Linked DNA regions of Ancylothrix sp. D3o. Each later gene encodes a partner of the first gene's protein in a complex. Links are inferred from orthologs where the notes say so. Each region holds a gene or a part of one and is shown on either strand. Other genes may lie near its edges.

Region 1 (4,916 bases):
TTTAGGTTGAGATAATGAGTGATTCCTTTATGACTCTTTCCGGCAGTTGGCAAGAATGGTTGACGGTGATAGGCTATATCAGCTTTACTCTTTTCATCACCGCTTGCGTTTTAACCACCAAGAAAAGATAAATTATTTAGCCTAAAATAAAAAAAGCCGGCATTGCCGGCTGTCAATACTTATCAAGACTGGCTCAGTCTAGCTAACAATTCATCGCGGGAACATTGCATAATCAGCAAGCTGCGTTCGCGGGCTGGAAGTTTAATTAAAGGCTCAATAATTTGGGATAATTCTTCATCAATTGAACCAAATTTTATTTCCAGTAAACTTTCAACCATTTGCCGTTCTCCTTGCTGAATTCCTTGCTGAATTCCTTGCTGAATTCCTTGCTGAATTCCTTGCTGAGTAGCATTTTCTAGCCGTTCCAAGTAAATCGGTGAAAGTTCCATGATCAACTCCTGATCTTCTCGATCAATATTTTGACGTATCTCTAAAATTGTCCGTAAGTTATACAGCAATTCTAGCGCGTTTTGCCGGAAAGGATTATCTTCTCGAAGAGCGACTAACTGAGCAATCGCTTGTTTTTGCACAGTTCCTTTGCCTAAAATTCTTAACCACAAAGTTTCAGGTGTCGCCGGCAATTGGTGAATCGCCACAAGTGCCGTTTTTAAACCCTCCCCCATCAAATAAATACCCGCTGGTAAATTTTCATCGGGGGTGGCGCGGAATTTCTCTAACAAAGACCCAGAAATTGTTGGCGAAAGTATCCAAAGCTGAGGTAAATCAGCCTCATTTAAGCGACGGTTTTCACGGTTAGCAACTCGCTCTTGATCGGCAAACAAATCAAAGACTTTGCTCATACAACTGCGGATATCCGCCGCATTTATCGCATTGCGAAACGGCTCAAATACGGCACTTTTTGCCGCCAAAATTGCCAAAAGTCCCAGATCAGTTGTATCCACCGGCTCTGCTGAAGGCGAAAATAATACATCAATTTGTCTCACTTCTCCTGCCAAATTCTTGCCGGTTTGAACCGTTCCAAAAGGTTTTAAAAGTTCCGTCAGTAGATCCTTGGCAAATTGGTCATAAAGAAAGCGTGTCATTGAGGCTTTCCTAACTATATTTTCTTAAGAATTAATTATACACCAATTGGGCTTTTAATTGTTATCTAAACCTCCACAATTGAAAACCCAGTTTATTTAATAAACCGGGTTTTTCGGGCCTCACTGGCATAATCAAACCGCTAAAATTAACGGTCTACCGGCAAAGGTTTATTATTCGGGTTTATTCAATTGGTGAACAAAATTTGCCAGCATTTGTAACCCTGCACTCGATGATTTTTCTGGGTGAAATTGCACCGCCATTACATTATCTCGCGCAATTGCTGCCGTAACCGTTTGGCTGCCGTGTGTCACCGTTGCCGCTTTCACCGCTGGGTCTGCCGGCTCTACATAGTATGAATGCACAAAATATACCCAAGGCTCAATCCCTAAATTCTCCCAAAGCTTGATATCAGGCTGTTTTAGCTCCAATTGATTCCAGCCCATGTGAGGTATTGTGAGATTCGGTTCAGGCTTAAACCGGCGAACCTCACCCGGAATAATACCTAAGCCCGGTTCCTTGCCTTCCTCACTACCATCAAACAAAATTTGCATCCCTAAACAAATTCCTAAAAACGGTTTTCCCGAAGCAATAGCATCTTTAACCGGCCCAATTAAATCCCGCGATCTCAAATGTTGAATTGCCGGATCAAAAGCCCCCACCCCAGGCAAAACCACCGCATCCGCTTGCTCAATTTCTGCCGGCACATCCGTAATTTTTGGAGTTCCCCCCGCATTTTCCAAACCCTTACACGCCGAGTGCAAATTTCCCATATCGTAATCAATCACCGCAATCACAGGCATAGCCTTTTTTCCCTTATACTATTACTAGAACCTCCAACTATTATACTACCTAATCAGCCTTCTTATGAACCCCAAGCTTTTGTTAACCTCCTTTGATATTTGGCTTACACATCATAAATCTAACGCCTCCGATGATTTATTAGAATTAATTTCCCAACACCCCGATTTTATCAAAGCCATTTTCTTAAGAAAATTACCCGTTGATTTTGACCTAGCCCCCGCTAAACTTATCGCCAAACTTAAACAAACCACCCCCGATATAGTAGTCTGTTGCGGCATGGCAGAAAGTCGCACCAAACTAACCGTAGAATCGCGTGCTACCAACGAAAACAACGTGCTGTTAACCGCCGTCAATCTTGAACAATTAGTAGCAGATTTACCCTCCACAGAAATTAGCCACGAAGCCGGAAAATTTGTTTGTGAAGCCCTTTATTATTCAGCCTTAAACGAACTGCAAAAACACCCATCTACCCCCTGTATCTTTGTCCATGTGCCGGTTTTAACCAAAGAAAACACCTGCCCCATATTTGCCGACTTTGTAACCCTCCTCCACCGGCTCAAACTTTCTTATCAACCTCCGCAAAAATACGCTTGACTTATTTCTCCCCATTCCCCCAGCCAATTTTGTTAAAAAACTTATCCTTGTCCAACTTCTCGCGGTATTACCGGCTACAGTTATAAAATCCCCCCACACTCTATACCAGAGTAAGGAGACAATAGCCACCCTAAAGCCGGTAAAACAACTAAAAAAATGGAGCAAAAAAAGTGCGTTTTGAAACTTACGATCCCGGTGACTTTTATGATGAACTATTCATCGCCAAGGGCAAACCACGCCCCGAAATTTTACCCCTCATAGAAAGAATAAACTCCCTACCTGAAGGAGAACTCAAACGCCGGCAACAAGCCGCACAAATAGCCCTATTTAAACTCGGAGTCACCTTCAACGTTTATGGCGACAGCGAAGGCACCGAGCGCATCTTTCCTTTTGACATCATCCCCCGCATAGTTTCAGCCCAAGAATGGGCAAAACTTGAGCGCGGACTCAAACAGAGAATTTTTACCCTCAATGCCTTTATTGCAGACATTTACGGCGACCAAAAAATTATCAAAGACGGCATAATTCCCGCCGAAATCATCAACTCAGCAAAAGGCTTTTTAAAACCCTGCATCGGCTTAAAACCACCGGCCGGCATTTGGTGTCACATCACCGGCACCGATTTAGTACGCGACAAAGACGGAACCTGGTATGTTTTAGAAGATAACCTCCGCGTTCCTTCTGGCGTTTCCTATGTGCTAGAAAACCGGCGCGTAATGAAAAGCACCTTTCCCCAAGTTTTCCGCACAATGAACGTGCAGCCGGTCGATGATTACCCCAGCCACCTGTTAGAAACCCTCCTCAATCTTGTCCCCAGCAATTTACCCGATCCAGTCGTTGTTGTTCTCAGTCCAGGTATTTACAACTCCGCCTATTTTGAGCATTCCTTCCTCGCTCAACAAATGGGAGTTCAACTCGTAGAAGGACGCGATTTAGTCATCTCCGACGGCTATGTACAAATGCGGACAACCAAAGGCTTACAACGAGTTGATGTTATTTACCGGCGCATTGATGATGACTTTATTGATCCTAAAGCATTTCGTCCCGATTCACTATTAGGAGTACCCGGTTTAGTAGAAGTTTATCAAGCCGGTAGAGTTGGAATTGCAAACGCAATGGGCACCGGCATAGCCGATGATAAAGTCATCTATGCCTATGTACCAGAAATGATCCGCTATTACCTCTCAGAAGAACCAATTATTGCCAACGTTCCTACCTATATGTGTTGGGAAGAAAAACACCGCCAGCACGTCCTAAAAAACCTCGATAAAATGGTATTAAAAGCCGCCAACGAAGCCGGAGGTTACGGAATGCTTGTAGGAACCCACGCCACCCCAGAACAACGTCAAGAATTTGCCGAAAAAATAAAAGCCAACCCCCGCAATTATATCGGTCAACCTACCCTATGTTTGTCACGAGTTCCTACACTCATAGACAATGAATTTGCCGGCTGTCACGTTGATTTGCGGCCTTATATTTTGTATGGCAAAGAAATCTATGTCAACCCAGGCGGATTAACCCGTGTTGCCCTTAAAAAAGGCTCCTTAGTCGTCAACTCCTCCCAAGGAGGCGGCTCAAAAGATACCTGGGTTTTAACACCTTAATAGCCCCAAAACTTAGGAGGATAAATCAAAAATGTTAAGTCGTGTCGCCAACTCAATCTATTGGTTAAACCGCTATGTCGAACGAGCCGAAAACATCGCGCGTTTTATAGATGTTAACCTCAATTTATTGCTAGATTCTCCCCCCGGTTCGCGTACTCAATGGGAGCCTTTAGTTATCACCGCTGGCGATATGCCGGCCTTTAAAGAACGCTACGGCGAAGCCACCGCAGAAAATGTAATTCAGTTTCTCACCTTCGACAGAAACTATTCCAACTCAATCCTTTCTTGCTTACAAATTGCCAGAGAAAACGCTCGCTCAATTCGAGAAATTATTTCCTCAGAAATGTGGGAACAACTCAACTCATTTTACATGATGGTAAAAGAAGCAGCCCCCAAACAATCAGTCTTAGACTTGCATGATTTTTATAGCGAAGTAAAAATGGCAAGTCATTTATTTGCCGGCGTCATGGACGGCACAATGACACACAATGAAGGCTGGAATTTTGGGCACATGGGCCGGCTTTTAGAACGCGCCGACAAAACCGCTCGCATTTTGGATGTCAAGTATTTTATTTTGTTACCTTCCGTGCAATATGTGGGAACCACCTTTGATGAAATTCAGTGGATAGCATTACTTCGTTCCGCCAGTGCTTATGAAATGTATCGCAAATGTCAGCACCGCATCACCCCTTCAGGAGTCGCCAACTTTTTAATTTTAGACCGCGATTTTCCGCGTGCAATTCGCTTTTGTATAACGCGAGCAGAAAGCGCCTTGCACAAGATCACCGGCACCCAACCAGGAACCTGGCGAGA
Region 2 (5,454 bases), on another replicon or contig:
AAAAACCCTGCGCTGGATTAAAGCTCGAAAAGGCTTGAGTCGCCATGAAAAATTCTGGTCAGCCTCCGCCTTTGTTGCCACCGCTGCCGGTGCTGTTTTAAGTTATCTCCTTCACTCTCCTATGCCCCTCGTCTTTGCTTTTGCTTTTGATGCGGTTGCTGTAGCCTTGCTAGAAGAAGATGAATAAAATGCCGGCAAATTTATGGTTCATTGTTGAGGGCCGGTGAGCGGTGAACCATTTAAAACATCATTGCTGATCCTGATTGATTATTAAATGCCGTTTCACCCAGCTTAGAAAAACGCCAAAACCAAGCAAAATCAAGTTTAATTTGAAATTGAATCCTGAATATAAAATTCAAAATTGTTATAGTGGAGCTAAGCGGATTCGAACCGCTGACCCCCTCAATGCCATTGAGGTGCTCTACCAACTGAGCTATAACCCCTTGCGGTGTGCTTAATCATATTGTCACAACTTCCTCAAAGATGTCAAGCGTTTTTGCAAATTTTTTTTGTAATTTCTTGAAATACTGATCCTGGTTAGTTTTGGAGCAGTTACAGCGCCGGTTGAATTGTTTAAGGATGGGTTGTCGGCACCTCGGTAAAAAACGGCGCATCCGTCTGGTAAACCCAGCTAAGATATTCCACCTCAGCCGAATCTTGAAGATAGGATTGCTGAGTCAGTTCGGTAACATAACCCACATAACCCCCCATCAAAAAATAAACCGCTACCATAGCCGCCGCCGCAGATGCCACCAGAGTACCGGCCAGCATCAAGGCAAACTCCCGATGTTGCACGGCTTCCTGCATCAGGTGCAGCGACCAAGCCACCAAACCAATAACAATAACAAGTATTATGAACATCTCTTTACATAATTTAACTATTGTTATCTTGACATATCGTAGGGGTTGTATCAACACTCTTGGGTAATGAAAACCCTTAAGCGTTTGTTAAGAAATTATTACAAAGGGCAAGCGGACGGGGGGATATTGTGTGGTTTTCCCTATGGCTATTGCCCCTGAGCAGCCTACTATGGGGCAACCCCAGGGGAATTGGCCCGACAACATCATCCCCCAGATGTGTAAGGCCAAATAATCAGCTTGTGGGCCGCTGTTTTTAGGCGCGCCGCACCGGCATTTTTTGCTCGCTCAAATAATCCTTAATTTCTCCCACCGTCAACTGACCGTAGTGCAGCAAAGAAGCCAGCAGAGCCGCCTCAGCCTTTCCCTCACTCAACGCCTCATAAATATGATGACAATTGCCGGCCCCCCCAGAAGCAATCACCGGCACCTCCACAGCCTGAGCAATTGCACGAGTTAGCTCAAGGTCATAACCGGCCTGAGTTCCATCAGCATCCATACTCGTCACCAGCAACTCGCCTGCACCCCGCTTTACCACCTCAGAAGCCCAAGCCAGCGCATCAATGCCCGTGTTTTCTCGACCCCCGCGCACATAAACATCCCACCCCGGATTAGTTGGGTCTGTCCGCCGGCGAGCATCAATCGCCACCACAATGCACTGATTGCCGAAACGTTCGCTGGCCCGGTTAATAAAATCTGGTTCCCGCACCGCCGCCGAATTGATACTTACCTTATCGGCACCGGCTCTTAACAATTTTTTAATTGTTTCTAAGTTTTGAATACCGCCACCCACCGTCAGCGGAATAAACACCTGCTCTGCTGTCCGGTAAACCACATCAAAAATAATATCGCGGTCTTCGTGAGTGGCCGTAATATCCAAAAAAACCAACTCATCGGCGCCGGCCTTATTATAAACCTGCGCCAACTCCACCGGATCGCCGGCATCGCGCAGATTAACAAAATTTACCCCCTTCACAACCCGACCGGCCTTGACATCCAAACAAGGCAAAATTCTTTTCGCCAGCATAAATTTTTACCAACACCTGAAACAACATAAAGCGCTTGCGTGCCAAAGATTTTACTACATGGTGACCACTTAAATATTTTGAAAAAGACATTTTATAAATTAACTCATTTTGTTGTGATCATCACTCCAGAAAAGCTGAGCCAAAGGCAGGATAACGGCCAATTAAATCGCTCAATTTCCGCTCCAAATTAGGGAAAATAACCGTTTCAAAATCAACAAAAATAACTGCCTTATCCTGAGACGCAGGGCTTGAATTTTCACACTTAATTGTGGGCAAAAAAAAGAAAGATTAAAAGAGGCTGGCTTGAAAAGCAATCGGCGGGAGTTAGCACCCTTGGGGATAAAATTTAATGGTGATATGGCTGGTGTCCATCCCCGCTTCCCAATGGGGGTAGTTCGACGACATTAAACCAGTATTTGCTGAGGGTGAGCATAACATCCACTAAGGCATCAAAAGTCATGGGTTTGGTAATGAATGAGCTTGCGCCTCCGTCGTAGGCTTGTTTTATGTCTACTTGGGCGTTGGATGTGGTGAGAACAACGACTGGAATTCGCCGTAAGCTTGGGTCTGCTTTTATTTCGCCAAGAGCTTGTCTGCCATCTTTTTTTGGCATATTAAGGTCGAGTAAAATAATCGTCGGTCGCGGAGCATTTTCGGGGTTGGCGAATGCGCCCCTTTGGTAAAGATAATCGAGGAGTTCTTCGCCATCTTTTACGCAGTAAAGCACAGCGGGTAATTTGATTTCTTCCAAGGCTTCGCTGGCAAGTAGCTGATCATCTGGATCGTCATCTGCCATGAGGATGATAATTTTTTTTTTGTTGGAGAAGTTCACGTTAGTTGTCCTTTTTTGGTTTGGTTGATGGGTAAGGTAATGATGAAGGTAGAGCCTTCTGTGGGTGAGCTTTTGGCGGTGATGGTGCCGTTGTGACGCTCTGCAATTTTACGACAAATGGCGAGTCCTATGCCGGTGCCGGTGTATTCACTGCGTGCGTGTAAGCGTTGGAAGGGGATAAAGATTTTTTCGAGGTATTTTTCATCAAATCCTATGCCGTTATCTTGGACGAAGATTTGCCAATATTCCTCGATTTCTGAAAAATTGCCGTCTGGGTTTTTGTAGGGGTGGCTATAAATTTTGATGTGGGGCTTTCCTCCGGGTGGGGTAAATTTTAAGGCGTTGTCAATAAGGTTTTGCAACAGTTGACGCATTTGGGTAGGATCGGCTTCTAGGGTTGGCAATTCTCCGATTTCTAGCTTGGCATTTAACTGTTCAATTCTGACTTCGAGATCGCCTTTGACTTCTGAGATAATTGTAGCGAGGTTAACGGTTTTCATGCCGCTGGTTGGGGTGTTGATTCTCGATAGAGTCAGCAAGTCATTGATGAGAATTTGCATTCGTTTGGCGGCGTTTTGCATTCGCTCTAAATAGTCGCCGGCTTGTTCGTTTAAGGTTGTGTCGCATTTTGTTTTGAGCCGGTCGCCAAAGGTGAGAATTTTTCTGAGGGGTTCTTGTAAGTCGTGGGAGGCAACGTAGGCAAATTCTTCGAGTTGCCGGTTGCTGGTTTCGAGTTGCTCCATGTAGGCTTTTAAGGCTTCTTCTATTTTTTGTCTTTCTAATATTTCTTTTTCTAATTCTCGGTTGATGGCTTCTAATTTTGCTGGGCTTGGAAGGGCGAGGGCTTGTGGGATAATCGGGATGAGTTCTAAGGCTGTGTAGAGGGAAACAATGGCGGTTATAGCTTTGATAATTCCTGAGAGCCAGTAATCAGGATTCCATAATGTCCATACTTCCATAAAGTGGGTAGTGCCGCAGGCAATGATAAAGGCTCCAAATAACCAAAATACTTTGGGAAAGGGTAGGTCTTCTCTTTGTCTGACAAAGCAAATGAGGATGACGGGTATGGAATAATAGGCGAGGGCAATTAGAGAGTCAGACGCAACATGAAGCCCCACTAAGCCGGTTTTCCACAGGTAACAGTGTCCGTGTGGCATGAATGGTGTTGCTCCTAGCAGTTGATGTGACAATTCGACCATGATTTTTTATTGAAATTTTGGGGTTGATTTGGATGAGGTTGATTTTTATTTGCTATTGTGTTATGGCCTTAACTAAGGGCAGCCGGTATTAAAAGTTTTTGGTTTTTATGGATTTAATTTTTGCTGTATCTCCGTCGGCTGTGAATATTTTACAAAATTTGGGCCTTAAAAACAAGTTTTAATAATTTTTGTTAATAAAAGCCATAAGGGATTATGAGGAAAGACAATCTTGATATTTTTTGCATAAAGAAAGTAAAGGGTGCGTATCAAATTGGATGATAAGCACCCAATCAGTGTTTAAGCTTTGGGTAATTTATATTGACTGACGATTTTTTTGGCGTAGTCGGGAACGTGATTTTCTAGTTTTTCTGGGTGGTTGCGTTTGACATAAAGATAGTTGCGGGTGAAGTGAGAATCAATGGAAAATCGGGCGTATTCTAACCCTTTGGGGCCGATTTTTTCGATAACAACTCCCATCATTTTTGCTGCCCACATGGGGAGGGTGACGGCTTTATCGTAGGCAGGAATGCTTTGTTGAACGGCGGCTTTTCGGTCGCCAGAGGAGGTGACTGGTTGGGTGTCAATTTGATTTTTTACGAGGTCTAACATTTCTTGGCCGGTGTCGTTGCGAACGACGATCCATTGCCAGCCAAAGGGCGCTCCCATATAGCCTACGACTAAATCGGCAAGGGAGTTGACGTAATCAAAACAACTCATGCAGGAGGGGGCAAATACGTCTTTGAGTTCTTTGGTGTTTAGTCCAAAGAAGGGGACTTTTTCGATAGAGCCGTCTTCGTGTTTAAAGTGTACTTGGAAATCCTGCATGAATTCGTAATAAACGACGGTTGAGGGGGATTTGCTGGTGGTGTCTAGGAATTTTTGCAAACCGGCTCGACTGACGTTATCGACACAGGGTGTGCCTAAAACGTAGAGTTTTTCTAAACCTAGTTTTTTCTCGACGGCGCGTAAGGCTTGAATTTGGCAGCCAACGCCGATGACAAGAAGGCGTTTAAGGCCGGATTTTTCGATTTCTTCTAATACGGAAAGGTTGGGGGATAGGGTGGGTTTATTGACTTTTGCGGCGAGCACTTCGGCGGGGGTGCGGGCGATGACCGGCATGGGTTGAAAGCGGTCTTCTTTGGTGTTTTGGACGCAGACGACGCCTTCAACTATGCCTTGTGTGAGCATTTCGCAGGCGATGCTGCTGACGATGCCTGTCCATTGTGCGCCCTCGATGGGTTGTTTTTTGCGGGCGGCCATCATGTCTTGATGAACGCCAAAATAGAGGTCGTTGGGGTTGTCTAGGTTGCGGCTTTGTCCGTGTATTTGTTCTTCGAGTTCGCTTATTTGTTGGTTGATGAAGGCGCAGGCTTCCTTGACATAATGCACATAATATGTGTCACAAAGGCCGCATTCGCTGCATAGTTCTTTGGCGGGGCGGATGCTTCCTGGTTTGAGGGCTTTGGCTTTTTTGTGTTTGTCGGGTTTGGGTGCTAGTGAGGTCATTGAAAGTTGTTCTTTTATATTGGTCTTGTCT

What was found. The genes of interacting proteins can lie anywhere in the genome.
Region 2: the proteins of hisH (region 1) and hisF are in contact, whole or in part, in a crystal structure (PDB 6RU0), measured with the Thermotoga maritima proteins. The link is inferred for Ancylothrix sp. D3o from one-to-one orthologs. Residues at the interface, in WP_004080484.1 of Thermotoga maritima: Asn15, Arg18, Arg22, Arg117, Leu118, Pro119, His120, Met121, Gly122, Trp123, Asn124, Asn134, Gly135, Tyr136, Tyr138, Val140, Tyr158, Glu180, Lys181, Ser182, Ser183, Lys184, Ile185; in WP_004080486.1 of Thermotoga maritima: Met1, Leu2, Ala3, Arg5, Ser40, Glu41, Asp45, Glu46, Ala70, Glu71, Ile73, Asp74, Ile75, Pro76, Phe77, Asp98, Lys99, Ser122, Gln123, Glu161, Thr195, Leu196, Asn247, Arg249, Glu251.

Annotation. Positions count from the first base shown.
Region 1 is NZ_JAMXEX010000017.1:254-5,169, forward strand. Bases 90-2,793 are described here. They hold hisH (imidazole glycerol phosphate synthase subunit HisH), read right to left. Parts: upstream 1,905-2,793; coding sequence 1,275-1,904; downstream 90-1,274. Other genes in these bases: NG798_RS21665 (hypothetical protein), read right to left, coding at 183-1,103; NG798_RS21675 (peptidase C15), read left to right, coding at 1,969-2,499; NG798_RS21680 (circularly permuted type 2 ATP-grasp protein), read left to right, coding at 2,670-2,793. In the rest of the region: more of NG798_RS21680, read left to right, coding at 2,794-4,103; NG798_RS21685 (alpha-E domain-containing protein), read left to right, coding at 4,135-4,916. UniProt on the Escherichia coli protein: IGPS catalyzes the conversion of PRFAR and glutamine to IGP, AICAR and glutamate. The HisH subunit catalyzes the hydrolysis of glutamine to glutamate and ammonia as part of the synthesis of IGP and AICAR.
Region 2 is NZ_JAMXEX010000016.1:96,803-102,256, forward strand. What follows is about bases 1-2,842. They hold hisF (imidazole glycerol phosphate synthase subunit HisF), read right to left. Parts: upstream 1,886-2,842; coding sequence 1,115-1,885; downstream 1-1,114. Other genes in these bases: NG798_RS21555 (hypothetical protein), read left to right, coding at 1-187; NG798_RS21565 (hypothetical protein), read right to left, coding at 574-861; NG798_RS21575 (response regulator), read right to left, coding at 2,233-2,682; NG798_RS21580 (ATP-binding protein), read right to left, coding at 2,715-2,842. Also shown: more of NG798_RS21580, read right to left, coding at 2,843-3,917; NG798_RS21585 (Coenzyme F420 hydrogenase/dehydrogenase, beta subunit C-terminal domain), read right to left, coding at 4,215-5,423.